DNA from 4 places in the Halodesulfovibrio sp. MK-HDV genome. Region 4 is predicted to be linked to each of the others. Evidence: predicted binding sites of a transcription regulator. Region 4 holds the regulator's gene; each other region holds the start of a gene.
The links. The regulator sigma-54, encoded in region 4, starts transcription at its own class of promoters, with help from an activator protein. The targets are predictions, from matches to a motif close to CTGGCACGGNNNNTGCTT.
Positions count from the first base shown of each region.

Region 1: ispD (2-C-methyl-D-erythritol 4-phosphate cytidylyltransferase) is a predicted target of sigma-54. The motif match lies at 2,548-2,565, and genes of this name have one in related genera.
Region 2: fliR (flagellar biosynthetic protein FliR) is a predicted target of sigma-54. The motif match lies at 1,923-1,940, and genes of this name have one in related genera.
Region 3: MKHDV_RS02505 (glycyl radical protein) is a predicted target of sigma-54. The motif match lies at 1,647-1,664, and genes of this name have one in related genera.

Region 1 is NZ_WYDS01000001.1:78,919-82,786, reverse strand. Features, by position in the region: gene MKHDV_RS00370 (hypothetical protein) at 1-73, shown strand, start outside; gene MKHDV_RS00365 (Nif3-like dinuclear metal center hexameric protein) at 472-1,476, shown strand; gene MKHDV_RS00360 (zinc ribbon domain-containing protein) at 1,531-2,292, shown strand; RNA gene rnpB (RNase P RNA component class A) at 2,303-2,668, shown strand; gene ispD (2-C-methyl-D-erythritol 4-phosphate cytidylyltransferase) at 2,753-3,868, shown strand, end outside.
Region 2 is NZ_WYDS01000007.1:6,839-10,706, reverse strand. Features, by position in the region: gene flhB (flagellar biosynthesis protein FlhB) at 38-1,102, opposite strand; gene fliR (flagellar biosynthetic protein FliR) at 1,118-1,891, opposite strand; gene MKHDV_RS06910 (IMP cyclohydrolase) at 2,278-2,877, shown strand; gene hflX (GTPase HflX) at 3,554-3,868, shown strand, end outside.
Region 3 is NZ_WYDS01000002.1:240,263-244,130, reverse strand. Features, by position in the region: gene MKHDV_RS02510 (TRAP transporter substrate-binding protein) at 1-382, opposite strand, end outside; gene MKHDV_RS02505 (glycyl radical protein) at 1,866-3,868, shown strand, end outside.
Region 4 is NZ_WYDS01000001.1:278,021-281,888, reverse strand. Features, by position in the region: gene lptB (LPS export ABC transporter ATP-binding protein) at 1-495, shown strand, start outside; gene rpoN (RNA polymerase factor sigma-54) at 695-2,122, shown strand; gene hpf (ribosome hibernation-promoting factor, HPF/YfiA family) at 2,176-2,712, shown strand; gene MKHDV_RS01325 (PTS sugar transporter subunit IIA) at 2,721-3,170, shown strand; gene rapZ (RNase adapter RapZ) at 3,183-3,868, shown strand, end outside.

The sequences.
Region 1 (3,868 bases), 200 kb from region 4:
GACAAAAGACGAAAGCGCTGTAAACAGGCCAATGGATTGGGACATGTGGCAGCCGAGTAAAAAAAGACAGTAATTTTCTTTGATCCTCTTGAAAAAAAGTTTTCGGGAGGATCATTCCTTTTATAAATGCCCTCCCCGACAATCCATAAGCATTTCACTCCTACACCCCATTCTCCGCGGTAAATATCTCCAACTTTCATTCCGGTGTTAAAGCACGGTTTGCATACTTTTCTTGACCATCCTCATATGTTATGTCATAGCACACATCCGCTTTACGACACGCAAAGAATGGTGCCGATTGCATATGGTCAACAATAAGTCAGAGCATTGCCAAAAAAGACGTAAACACTGCTGCAAGCAGAACACCGCTTTTTTTCCCTATTGCTGGATTTATTCTCAGTTTTCGTTGATACTAACGCTGTTTTACAGGCGACACATTTTACCGCCTTTCTAACTTGCTGAGAGAGAGTCATGAAAACAACTGACCTTATCAAAAAAATCGAAGATACAGCTATACTTTGCGGTGCGGCTTCGTGGGATAACTGTGGCGTGCAGATTCCCAATCGAAGAAAAAAAGTACAAAGACTTGCCCTTGCGCTTGATCCTACTGAATATACAATTCAGACAGCTATAGCACAGGGAGCAGATTTTGTTCTCACGCATCATCCGTTGCTGATGAAGCCCCGGTACTTAAACAAACTTGATACATATTTTTCAATTGTATCAGCGCTCGTTAAGAATGATATGTGCCTTTACAGTGCACATACGTCGCTTGATGCAAACCCCGAAGGACCGGCGGGATGGTTAGCACGCGCGCTTGAACTGCAAAATTGTAAACTGCTTGGCACTTCCTGTACGCTTGAACCGGAAGCAATAGCATTTACACCTTCGCGTGACATCGCAGCAAGCTCTATGCTTTATGAATGGGAAAGCAACCCGAAAATTCATAGCGTGCGGCACATTGATCAAATGATCAATGTAACATATAGTAGAGAGCACAGAAGCACAGTCCTTGCTCAGCTTGCAGCAGATTTGGACGAGTTGCCAATTTTTATACCTTCTACACCTGATACAGAGTCTCGAAGCCTCGGCTTTGGCACCATTGGCACTTTGCCAAAACCTGTATCTTTTGGCATATTCGCTGAGCAACTTGCCTCAGTGGTGGATCGTGATTATTGGGTAAAAAGCGGCCCTATTCCTGAAACAGTATCTAAAGTTGCTTACTGTACGGGATCTGGTAGTGATTTTGCCCCTAAAGCGTTTGCTATGGGTGCGGATGTGTTTATTACTGGTGATGTCAAATATCATTCTGCTCTGGATACAACCGGATGCATTCTTGATGTTGGGCATTTCAGTCTTGAAGAAGAAATGATGCGCCAGTTTGCCTTGCAGCTTGCAGGAGAACTGGATGACATAGAAATATTTTTCCTGCCCGCGCAGGATCCAATGCGTTTGATCGGTCCATTCGCAGAATAGAAATTTCACAGTGTCGGCAAGTCCGAACCCTATGGTTTTCAGGAGGAAAAAACCTTGAGCCTGTATCTAAAGCAAATCGAACAGCTCGTTGCATTGCAGCTTGTTGATGATGAAATCCTTGGTATCACAAGTGAACTTGATGAAGCTCCAAAAGAAGTTGAAGCTCTTCAGACACGCTTTGATGCGCTTGAAAACCAGCGCAATAACTTCCTTGAGAAGATTGATCATCTTAAAGGACAGGAAAAACGCATTAACTCTGAGATCGAAAACGACGCTCTCAAAGTTAAAAAAAGTAAGTCCAAACTCATGCTCGTTGGTAACACCAAAGAGTATCACGCAATGATGCGTGAAATGGACAACCTTGAGAAGCTTAACCGTCTTCGTGAAGAAGAAAAATTTGCTCTCTCTGAAGAACTTGAACGCCAGCAGATGGCAGTTGCAGACATGGATGAACGCTACGGCATCATCAAAGTAGACTTGGAAGAGAAAAAAGCCAGTCTCAAACAGCGTGTCGAAGAAGCAAGCAAAGTTCTCGATAAGCTTGATAAAAAACGTAACGTTGCAGGTAAAGAAGTTCCGACTCCTATCCTTAGTCGTTACGAATTTATCCGCTCTCGTTTGGACAACCCAGTTATTGTTGCTGTTAAAGAACAGATCTGTAACGGTTGTCACATTGCGATTCCACCACAGAGCTACATTGAGCTTCAGAAGGGGCATCAGATCCTTAGCTGCCCTAACTGCCAGCGTCTGATCTACTGGTCAGAGCACTTCGCAAGCGAAGCAGATAAAGCAGCAGCTGCCGCAGCAGAAGCGTAAACATATTTTTGGAGTTGGACAGGTTATCGTCGCGCACTTTTGTGCGGGGAGGAAAGTCCGGGCTCTAAAGGGCAGAGCGCTGGGTAACGCCCAGGGGGAGTGATCCTCGGAGAGTGCCACAGAAAGCAAACCGCCTAAGCAGTTTACTGCCGGTAAGGTTGAAACGGTGAGGTAAGAGCTCACCAGGTATCATGGTGACATGGTAGGCTAGGTAAACCCCGTTCAGAGCAAGACCAAATAGGGAAACAGTTACGACCGGCCCGGTCGTTGTTTTCGGGTAGGTTGCTTGAGGTTATGAGTAATCATAACCCTAGACGAATGATAACCGCCCTCGCAAGAGGGAGACAAAACCCGGCTTATAGTCCTGACTCCATATTTTAAAAAAAGGGTGCTTTGCACCCTTTTTTTATATGCTATACTTTTTTATTACTACCACTGCACAATATGTAAGGAATTCCCCATGCATTGTTGGTCCATCATTCTTGCTGCCGGTTCCGGCACACGTCTCTCTGCAGCCACTAACGGCGTTAAAAAGCAGTTCTTGGAATGGAAAGGCGCTCCGCTCTTCTGGCATTCTGCAATCACTTTCTCTCATACAACACGCATGCGTGGACTCCTCTTTGTTTTCCCTGAAGAAGACATTGAAGAAGCAACAGAAACACTGACAAAGCTTGATTTTGGACGCAGACTTGGTCTGCCTTGGAAAGTGGTAGCAGGTGGCGCACGTAGACAAGATTCGGTTTACAACGGACTACAGGCACTGCCTTCAGAATGCACACACGTACTAGTGCATGACGCAGCTCGCCCGTTCTTCTCCACAGCGCTCACAAACACACTGCTTGATTCTCTCAAAGCTGGTACTCAAGCTGTAATTCCTGCAATTCCAGTAACAGACACCATTAAAGTGACCGAAAACAACACAATCAGTCACACACTTGACCGCTCTACTCTTCGAGCTTGTCAGACTCCGCAAGGCTTCGACAAAAAAATGCTTATTGCGGTGCACGATAAATGCAACGAAGAAGGCTGGGAAGTAACAGACGATGCTTCCATTGCTGAACAGGCTGGATTCACCGTTGCCATAGTGGAAGGCGAAGCAAAAAACTACAAAATCACAAATCCGGAAGACCTTACCATGATCGAATCTAAGCAGGTTGCCATGCCCGTTCCTGTCACCGGCTGGGGATACGATGTCCACCGTTACGGTGAAGGACGTCCTATGAAGCTTGGCGGCATCCCTATTCAAGGCGGCCCCCAGGTTGTGGCTCACTCTGATGGTGATGTTCTGCTTCACGCTCTGTGTGACGCACTCCTCGGTTGCATGGGTGACGGCGATATTGGTGAACATTTTCCGGATTCTTCAGAAGAGTTTGACAATATTTCAAGCGGCGTACTCCTCAACGAAGTGTACGACAAATTTCTCCAGCGAGGCTACAAGCTCACAAATGTAGATCTCACAATCATCGCACAGGTTCCGCGTCTTGTGCCTTGGAAACCGCAGATCAAGAAAAATATCTGCCGAATGCTTAAGCTTAACGATTACCAAGTAAACGTCAAAGCTACCACCGAAGAAAAG
Region 2 (3,868 bases), on a different contig from region 4:
TAATAATGCCTGAGTAAAAGCAAATTGTATTTGTAACTTACTGTTTTTGCTTAAACTTGTTGAGTGATGCAAGGATGGAAGCTACTGCTTTGTAGAGGTCTTCCGGAATTTGATCACCCACCTGTACTGACTTATACAAAGCGCGTGCCAGAGGGACGTTTTCTCGTAGAGGAATGTCGTTTTCTTTTGCAATTTCTCTAATTCGCTTCGCCATAAGATCTGCACCCATCGCAACAACAATTGGTGCTGGTGCTTCCATGGCGTTGTAGCGCAAGGCTACGGAAATATGAGTCGGGTTTGTAACAACAACGTCTGCCTTTGGAACATCCTGCATCATGCGCTGCTGGGACATCTCGGCCATTTTTTGACGCTGCTGTTGACGAATCTTAGGATCACCCTCTGACTGCTTGTGTTCGTCTTTTACTTCGTCTTTGGACATCTTGATGTTCTCATCATAGTCCCAGCGAGTGTAAAAGTAGTCGGCAAGAGCAATAGCGAGCATGGCAATGGTGGCGTACAGAGATACCTTATAGATAAGGCTGAGCATGTATTCTGCGATGCCTTCCGGTGTGGCGTTATAGAGCTGAATGAAGTTGTCCATCTCATCCGTAATAACAATGTACGGTGCAATACCGATAACGGCTGCAAACGCGATGCTTTTAATGAGTCGCACCAGTGTCTGCATGGACAAAAACATGTTTTTCATCCCTTTAATCGGGTTGAACTTACTCCATTTCGGCTTAAAGACCTTCATTGTCCACAGGTGCCCAACCTGAACACGCATGGATAATCCCGCAAAAAGAAACAGGAAGAGGAAGACTGGAAGGAGCATTACCGCAAGATCGTATGCCATTTCATTAATAAAGTTGATGGCAGACTTGGTTGTCATGTCGAGCGTAGCGTCAAATGTATAACAGGTACGCATAATGTGCTGTATCTGCTCGTTAATGGTACCAATCCACGCATAAACAATAATGATGCCTGCAAGGGTTGTTGCGGCTTTAGGAACTTCTTGCGACTTGGCGACGTCACCATCTTCGCGGGTCTTTTCCCGCTTTTTGGGCGTCGCTTGTTCTGTCTTACTCGGATCACTTTGTGGCATGTCTGTGTATCCTGTTTATTGCTGTAGCAGCGGAGAGCCGGCTTTCATGAGATGGGAGAACATCGGGCCAAGGCTTAAAATAAGTCCTTCCATTCGTTGTCCCATGAGGGTGAACAACATGCCGATAAAGACAAGACCTACAGCGATTTTTACTGGAAAACCAAGCATAAGAAGGTTCATCTGTGGCGCTGCTCGACCCATAAGACCAAGGGTCAATTCAACCAGCATAAGTGAGATCATAACTGGAGCGGCAACCTTAATTGCCAAAACGAACATGGTCATCGACAGAGTAAGAATTTGTTGACCTAGCATGGCAGAGAGGACGAGTCCTCCCGGCGGAATAAGGTCAAAGGAATCTGTTAGCGCTTTAATGAGATATAAGTGACCGTTTGCAACAATGAAAACGGTAAAGCTCAATTGGTATAGTAGGATAGACGTGATGCCTTCTTGCTCACCTGATGATGGGTTAGCAAGGGTAAGCATGGAAAAACCCATCTGGAAGCCGATAACCATACCGCCGGTTCTAATTCCTGCAAAAATAAATTTAACAGCAAGCCCTAGCAGAACTCCGAGTAGAATTTCACTGAGCATTATTAGTGCAATTTCAAATGGATGTGCTGGAAAATCTGTTGCTTCGAATGATATCGACGGGAATATGGCAAGGGTGAGCATGAGGCACACAGATGCTTTAACCACACGGGGGATGGTTTTTCCCTCGAAGAATGGCAGCAGAAAGACTACAAGGCTGAGTCGCATAAGTGTGAGCAGAAAGCTTAGAAATTCTGCCATATCAAAATTAAAGATGTCCATATATAAAGAATAGCAAGAGTTGCGCCAGTCCTTGAAAAATAAGGCTTTTCGCGTCGTGGGACATCTCAACCTGTCTCAACCTGTCAGACTGATGACGCCCTTGCAAAGTGGGTATGATTCTGGCACTCCACGCAGATTGATGACAAACCCGCACATTGCGGCGTTACTGCAAAAAAGCCAAACTCTCGCATACGGATAAGTATGCTTTGACCTTGTCTTTTTCTTGTGCCTTGCACTGCACAGCTTTGTCTCAATCTGCATGGTAAGGCTTTGTTTGCATTTTTATTTGTATTTGCAGCAAACTGTCTTAATGTACGAAAAGGATTTTTGTTAATAGACTGGAATTCACAAACTTTGGAGAAGTAATGGACCTTTTGCCTATTAAACGAGCACTGTTGAGTGCCACAGATAAGACTGGTTTGGTCGAATTTGCGACGTTTTTGAGCGAGAATGGTGTAGAGTTGGTTTCTACCGGCGGTACAGCACGTATGCTTAAAGAAGCCGGGCTGAAGGTTACACCTGTAAGTGATGTTACAGGATTCCCTGAAATCCTTGGCGGCAGAGTAAAGACTCTTAATCCGTTCATTCATGGTGGTATCCTTGCAGACAAGGACAACCCTGAACATCTTGCTACCCTTAAAGAACACGAGATTGCAGCGTTCGATTTGATTGTAGTAAACCTCTACAATTTCGAAAATGCAGCAGCACGCGGTCTTGATTTACGTGGTGCGGTTGAAGAAATCGACATCGGCGGCCCTTGTATGCTTCGTGCCGCAGCTAAAAACTTCCATTCTATCCTCGTTCTTCCTGATCCTTCCGAGTACAACGCTGTACAGAAGGAACTGCTCGAAAATGAAATGCGAGTAGGGCTTGCGCTTCGTCGTGATATGGCGGTAAAAACATTCGCACGTACTTCTCAGTACGATGGAATGATTACGGAGTATCTTGCTAGCAAAGATATTTAAAAACATAGATTGAAATGCCTCCGGCGGCTGAGGGGGAACCCCGTTTAGATTGATGACAAACCCGCACTTTGCTGCGTTGCTTCGGAAAAACCAAATCCTCACATACGTTTATGTATGCATCGATCTTGGTTTTTCCTCGCACCTTGCACTGCACAGCTTTGTCTCAATCTAATCATCCTCGATTTAAACGAGGTTCCCCCCTCAGACTCCCCCTCCTGAAAAACCGTTAGGGTTTGGATGAAGTACATTTACTTTATGGGAGTTGAAGAGAGCAGGTATAAGCTGACCAACGTTTTAAACAATGGTTAGACCTCGCGGATAAAAGTTTTTGGAGAGTCCAGAGAAGCCTTTTTTCAAAAAGGTTCTCTGGCCGCCGGAGGCAATTTCTGCAAGGTAGCCAAAGGCATCCCGCTGACAAGCGCCGCCGGAGGCAAATCCCGCTGATAAGCGCTGCCGGAGGCAATAGAAAAAACAGGAGTTCGTCATAGCCTCTAAGGTTCTCGGCAACACACAGGGACTCAAACCGAGTCAGTTAAAATCTCTCCAGCGGCTATTTGCCCGCCGTTATCCAGTAAAAGAGGGATACACTACAGATCAGGCGCACGAGCTTGCGGCTCTTTCCCGCATCGTTGGCAGACAGATCGCATTACTTATCGACCGCCAAGGCAAGCCTCAGATGGTGCTGGTGGGCGATACTGGTGCTATCTACATTCCGGAACTTCCTCGCGCTCGTTCCAGTAGCGACCGTTTACGCGGTCTGCGTCTTGTTCATACTCATTTGAACGAGTCTCTTCTTTCGCAGGAAGACTTAATGGATATGCTCTTCTTGCGTTTGGATTCTATATCTGTGCTCACCGTTGATGGCATGGGTACTCCTGGACTTTTTCAGTCTGCTCATATTCTTCCTGTTCCTTCAGAAGACGGCACTGCGTACAATGTGCACGGCGTCACCTCATGGGAAAATGTTGATATTGATTTTGAAGCGCAGACA
Region 3 (3,868 bases), on a different contig from region 4:
CTAGAGCTGCGTAAAGTTTTTCCTGATACTTAGGGCTGGTAACGTAAGGAAGGTCAAAAACCATAAATGCTTTTGAGAAGTTAGCCATGTTCGGGGAAGAAGCAGAAGCGAGAGCAAGAGTGCCACGCTGTGCAGATTCCATTGTTACACGGTCACTACCAAGAATAGCATTACCGTAGAGCTGAACGCGGATCTTGCCGTTAGAGCGTTCTTCTACGAGCTCTTTAAATTTCTCATAGCCAAGGGTAACGTTGTTACCTGGTGCCATCGGGTGACCGAGGCGAAGAGTAATTTTGCGAGCCTGAGCATCTGTAGAGGCAACACCGACAACTAGTACTGCAGCTACGAGAAGCAACATAAAGGATTTAATAAAATAGCGCATATGTCCTCCAATAAATTGAAAAAAACACGGAACGTCTTAAAGCCGTTAGACGCTCCGGATATATAACAGCAATACCAGTGCCAATAGGCACGTTTTTTGTCATTATTTGTGATTTTTCGTGCAAGCACAATATACATAGTTCACCTCCTTGATTGAAATAAAAAAGGTGAAAAGAGATTCACACGACATGGAAAACATTTAAATATAACGTGTTAGAGGAAAAAAAATAAAAAAAAATATGCAGACTGTAAATCAAGCTGACAGGCGCCATAAATCGTACTGACTTTCTAGAGCTCCTCAGCGTGTAAAAAAGCGCATCTGGGGCAAAAACGTCCCTCTCAAGTTGCAAAAATGCTAACTCAACGTTTCATAAATGCAACTTATAAGTTTTTTTTCTTTTTATACCAAGATGATAAGCCGAGTTAAAACCCAAGATGCACTACGGCAACATTAGTTGCATTAATGCACCAGACACCTTACTAGCTGTCTTTTCGACACTTTCCACCTCCTGACAGACATCACCAATAGACAACTGTCTGTTTTTAAGACTTATTCTTGAAAAACATCCAGTTACAGTGATTACTCATCCAATCTAGAGAAGCAACAAAACACGCTTGTATCATTTCTTCACAAGCAAAAACAGCTACTCACTATCCCATACCTCCCTTGAACCATAATATTCAAATTTCATCCACGAGCCGATTTTAGTTCTACATGTAGAATATGCACGGATACCGTACCTTCCTGACTGATCAAACAGACAATAAAAAACTCAGCACATCATTATATAGTCGCGGGGGACAACTTCTGACAATAATGCAAAATCAATAATTATAATATGTTACAGGAACGACTTGGGCGAGATGTTGCAACGATGCAAAAAATAAACGAAGGTGGCAAATATGCAACCATATGCAACACTTTGATTTTACAATAATATTCAAGATTCATTTGCAGAATGTTGCAACAAGGCAACGTTTTTACAATCATTTTAAACAAGAGGGACACCCCCTCCGTCCTTCCTTCTCCGCTGCGAGCTATTTTTCACAAAGCAAACGCGCCTTCATTCAATTTAATTCTGGTACCGGCTAAGCGCTAAAAACATCACCAAGCTCAAAAGCCTAAACTCCGCTTTATTCAATAGGATTGAGGCAGTGTTTCAATTTTTTTGAACCTCTTTTGCAATTCATCAATACTCTTCCCGCCCCATGAAAACAGCTTTTTTTATGTCAAATAGTAACTAAAAACGCTCTTTCTGCACATGTTGGCATCACCTTTGCTCTAAGAAAACCACAGGGCGCGAATCTCACAGTAGCTTGTTCTAACGATCACTGAAAATAGCTACTGAAGACCGCATCCTCATTAAAGAGAATAAAATTTACTGCTGCTGAGCACACAGCGGCCGCAGCATTTTCAACCCCACAGGTACCGCGCATATTATATATGTGTCGCCTACTTTGAACCTAATTCACAGGAGTCAGTTATGTCTTGTTGTGTATCACCTCACGAACAGCGTCTGCTCGATAAAATTGAAGGCAAAGAAGATATCTACCGCGCATCCCATCCGCGTGTATTTAAAATCCTCGAAACCTTCGACAACGTTCGTCCAATGATCGACATTGAACGTGCTAAATACTTCACCGACTCCATGAAAGAGACCGAAGGTGAAATGCTCTGCCTGCGTTGGGCAAAAGCAATGAAGCACGTAGCTGAAAACATCACCGTTTACATCGACGACGACAACCTCATTTGTGGTCGTGGTGGTGTAAAAGGTCGTTACGGTCTGCTCTACCCTGAACTTGACGGTGACTTCCTTGGTGTTGCAGTTGAAGATCTTCCAAACCGTACCGAGTCTCCTTTCTCTATTACTCCTGAAGATGCTAAAGTAGTAGTTGAAGAGATCGCTCCTTACTGGCAGGGCAAAACCTACCACGAAGCTCTCAACAAATCTTTCCCTGAAGAAGTTCACAAACTTTCTTACGATGATCCTGAAGGTCTTAACTCCCGCTTCATCGTTAACGAAACTTCTTCTTTCCGTTCTTCCATTCAGTGGGTTCACGACTACGAAAAGATCCTCAAACGTGGTTTCGGTGGCATTAAAGCAGAAGCTCTCGAAAAAATCGAAGCTCTCGATCCGCTTTCCCCTATCGATAACGTTGAGAAAAAACCTTTCCTCGAAGGTATCGTAATCGTTTGTGATGCAATCATCACTTGGGCTCGCCGTCACGCAGAACTCGCAGCTGAACTCGCTAAGAAAGAATCTGATCCAGTTCGTAAAGCTGAACTCGAGAAAATGGCTGAAGTTTGTGCTCACGTTCCTGAGCACCCAGCTCGTACTTTCCACGAAGCTGTTCAGTCCCAGTGGTTCACCCAGATGTTCTCTCGTATCGAGCAGAAAACTGGTACAATCGTATCTAATGGCCGTATGGACCAGTACTTCTACCCATACTACCAGGCTGATATCGAAGCTGGTATCATTGACGACGAGAAAGCTCTTGAACTTCTCGAGTGTCTCTGGGTTGGCATGGCACAGTTCATCGACCTTTACGTTTCCCCTACCGGTGGCGCTTTCAACGAAGGCTACGCTCACTGGGAAGCAGTAACAATTGGTGGTCAGACTCCAGAAGGTCGCGACGCAACCAACGAACTGACTTACATGTTCCTTAAATCAAAACGTGAATTCCCGCTTCACTACCCTGACCTTGCAGCGCGTATTCACTCCCGTTCCCCAGAGCGCTACCTCGCTGACGTTGCTGAGACTATTAAGGACGGCTCCGGCTTCCCTAAACTCATCAACGATGAAGAAGTAGTACCTCTTTATGTTTCCAAAGGTGCAACCTTTGCTGAAGCATACGACTACGCTGTTTCCGGTTGTACCGAAGCACGTATGCCTAACCGCGACACATACACATCCGGTGGTGCATACATCAACTTCGTAGCAGCTCTCGAAATGGTTCTGCACAACGGCAAAATGCTCAAACATGGCGATGAAGTTCTCGGCCTCGAAACCGGCAACCCACTCGAAATGAACTCTTGGGACGAATTCTGGAATGCTTATGAAAAACAGCATCACCACTTCCTCAAGACTGCATTCTACCAGCAGTACGTGATCAACAACCTTCGTGCTAAGCACTTTGCTCAGCCAATGGGTTCCGCAATGCACGATCTCTGCATGAAGCATTGTGTTGATCTCCATACCCCACAGATTCCTGAAGGAATCAACATGGGTTACTTCGAGCACATGGGCCTTGGTACTCTCGTAGACTCACTCTGCGCTATCAAGAAACTCGTTTTCGAAGACAAAAAACTTACTATGAAAGAAGTTATCGAAGCTTGTGATTGCAACTTCGAAGGTAAAGAAGACGTTCGTCAGCTCCTCATGACCGCTCCTTGCTACGGCAACGACGACGTGTACGCTGATGAAGTAGCGAACAAAGTTGATAGCCTCAACGTTCTCTACGGTCAGAAATACGCTAAAGAACTCGG
Region 4 (3,868 bases):
CGAATCGGCCTGAGCTATCTTCCTCAGGAAAGTTCTGTTTTCAAAAAACTCACAGTCTCTCAGAACTTGCAATTAATTTTGGAACAAACAGCACTTTCCCGTGATGACCAGAAAAAACGTGAAGAAGAACTGATGGAAGAATTCGGTATCACACATATTCGTGATACCCATGCCATGCATATTTCCGGTGGTGAACGCCGCCGTCTTGAAATTGCCCGCGCATTAATCAGAGACCCTAAGTTTATTCTTCTCGATGAGCCATTTGCAGGCATTGACCCACTCGCTGTAGATGACATTCAGGACATCATCCGTAAACTGCGTGACAAAGGAATGGGCGTACTCATTTCCGACCACAACGTTAGGGAAACATTAAAAATTTGCGATAGAGCTAACCTTGTTTATGAAGGGCAAATAATTCTTTCCGGTACGCCGCAAGAGATAGTTGAGAACCCAAAGGCGCGTAGCGTCTACCTTGGAGAAGATTTTAGTCTCTAGTATCTTGATAAAAAATATAATTTGCACCCTCGCAATAAAGAAAAGCCCGTCCAACGGGCTTTTTTCTTGGTTGCATATAACTTTCCTATGTGGCAAAAAAGAGGTCAGTTATCTGATTTGGAATGTTTTTTGATAGGCAGTACTCGTACATTATATTTCAGCTTTTTAGCTAGTCGAACCACATAGGACATTCTTATATATGGCTCTTGAACTTCGCCAACAATTAAAGCTTGCCCAGCAGCTTGTAATGACCCCGCAATTGCAGCAGGCAATTAAACTGCTGCAGCTTTCTCGCGTGGAACTTGCTGAAACCGTTCAGCAGGAGTTGCTGGAGAATCCTTTTTTGGAAGAGTCCTTGGAAGAAACCGCTAATCCAGACAAAACTTCTGCTAAAGAGCAGCGTAAAGATGAACAGGAAGCTTACGACAAAGAGCTCTCTACTAACGCTGACTGGGAAGACTATCTGGGGGATTTCTCAAGTACCACCAAACAGGTTTCAATGCGAGAAACTGAAGCACTAGAGGAAATGAGCTCATTTGAAGCTCGTCTTGCTCCTGCTCCAACGTTAGACGGTCATCTGTACTGGCAATTAATGCTTTCTCCATTCTCTGAAGAGCAAATTCGCGTTGGAGAAATCATCATTGGCAGCATCAGCTCTAATGGGTACTTACATGTATCTACAGAAGAGCTGGCACAGATTGCTCAAAGCGATACTGAAACAGTCGAACAACTTATTGAGCATATTCAACAATTTGACCCTATTGGAGTTGCTGCTCGCACTCCGCAGGAATGCCTGCTCGTTCAGGTAAAAGCTCTCAATTACGACCGTGACCCAATTCTTGTAGATATTATTACTAATCATCTTGAAGACCTAGAGAAGCGTCGTTACAAACCACTTGCTCGAAAATACAAAATTTCCCTTGAAGATCTCAGAGAGTACCTAGATGTAATCCAGAGCCTTGACCCTATGCCGGGGGCACGGTTCGGTGGAGGAGAAGCACAGTATGTTTCTCCGGATGTTTACATCTATGAGTACGAAAAAGAATTCGTTATCGTCCTCAATGAAGATGGTTTACCACAATTACAACTCAGTGAATTAACAGAACAACTCCCGAAAACTACTAATGCTGAAGAAAAAGATTATTATCAGGACAAGATGCGCTCTGCCTCCTGGCTGATAAAAAGTCTGTACCAACGGCAACGAACTTTATATAAAGTAGTTGAGAGTATTGTTAAATATCAAAGAGAATTCTTCCTTAACGGTGTTACATCGTTAAAGCCGCTGATTCTTAAAGATATTGCAGATGATATTGGCATGCACGAATCAACGGTAAGCCGTATCACCACAAGTAAGTACATTTCGACCCCGCACGGTATTTTTGAACTGAAGTTCTTCTTCAACAGTGCAATTGGCCTTGATGATGGTAGTCAGGTCGGATCGGAGAGCGTAAAAGCACTCATTAAAAAGCTTATTAGTGAAGAAAATACAAAAAAACCGCTCAGCGATGAAAAAATCGGTGAGATTTTGAAAGAAAAACTGCAGGTTAACATTGCACGAAGAACTGTAGCTAAATACCGTACCGCAATGAATATCCCTTCATCATCCAAGAGAAAGGTGGTATTCTAGAAGCGAAACCAGCTGACTCACAGGGTTTCAAAAGTATCCAATTAGGAGGCACCATGAACATCGCATTCACATTCAAAAACTTTGAGCCTTCCAATCACCTAAAAGCTTATGCCAAACGACGCTTCAACAAGCTTGGCAGATTCTTACCGAACCCTGAACACTTGGAAATGCAAGTCTCACTTTCTGTTGACAATTTCCGCCACAAAGCCGAAATTTCACTTGTATCGGATAACTTAACTTTATCCGCTACCGAACAGTCTGAAGACATGTATGCAACCGTTGATCTTGTTCGCGATAAACTTAAAGCACAGATCATACGTCGTACGGAAAAACTGCAAACGAAACGCAAGGGTGCAGAGAAGTTTGTTCTAGAAGGTGACATGCCTCTAGAAGAAGCAGTAGAGGCAGAACGAACCATCATTGGTATGGATAATTTTATCCCGAAACCGATGGATCTTGACGAAGCCGCTATGCAGCTTGATGCACTTGATTATGACTTCCTTGTTTTTCTAAATGCTGAAACTGAACGGGTAAATGTGATCTACCGCCGAAAAGATAACAATTTCGGACTGATTGACCCCGTTTTCTAGGAAAAGTAATGAAACTGGGTGAATACCTAGAAAAAGAACTTGTATTGCCAGAGCTAACCGCCAGCACCAAACAAGAGGCGCTGGCGGAGCTCTTGGCTCCTGTCGTTGAAAAAAACCCATCCCTTGATGCTGAAGAAGTTTTTAACGTGCTTATGGAACGAGAAGCTCTCGGAACCACAGGTATTGGTAATGGCATTGCCATTCCTCACGGAAAACTTCCAGCACTCGATAAAATAGTAGTAGTAGCCGGTCGAAGCTTCGATGGGCTGGACTTTGATGCACTTGATCAAAAACCTTGTAAGATTTTCTTCATGGTGCTTGCTCCGGAAAACGTAGCAGGTACACACCTGCGCATCCTTGCCCAAATTTCGCGACTCCTGAAAGATGAGGATTTCAAACAATTATTTATGGAATCTGATAGTCAGGAAACTTTGTGGAACCTTTTATCTGCTGCGTAACATGAGTAATTTATGATTTCTTCATCTCAACGTACTATTCCTGTAATCATTATTGCTGGACTCTCCGGAGCTGGTAAAAGTAGCGCGCTAAAAGTCTTTGAAGACATGGCATACTACACTATTGACGGACTTCCGATGTCTATGACATCGCAATTCATGGAAGTTCTTACAGGCTGTGGACTTGAGAGCTATAAAGGGATTGTACTTGGAGTAGATGGCCGGCAGTGCTCATTCAAAAATGAATGGGCAACGACTATTAATACATTAGTTGCAGCCGGATATTCGCCTACTGTCATATTTCTTGAATCACGTGCAGATATTATCCTGCGCCGATACAAAGAAACAAGACGACCGCATCCTTTTGAAGGAAACGGTATCGGCCTTGAACAGGCCATGACAAATGAGCGTGCTCTTATGGCACCTGCACGTTCAGAAGCAGATTTTATTTTTGATACATCAGAGTATTCCATTCATGACTTGCGCCGTGTGTTGCAACGCAGATGGCAGTCAGAAGAAAACAATGCAAAAGGTCTTAAAGTTCATATCATGAGCTTTGGGTTCAAGCACAGTACTCCTTCTGAAGCAGACATGATTTTTGATTTACGCTTTTTACCAAACCCATACCATAATCTTGAACTACGCAAATACAGTGGACAAGATGACCCAGTTGTTGCCTACGTTTTAGAGAACAGTATGGG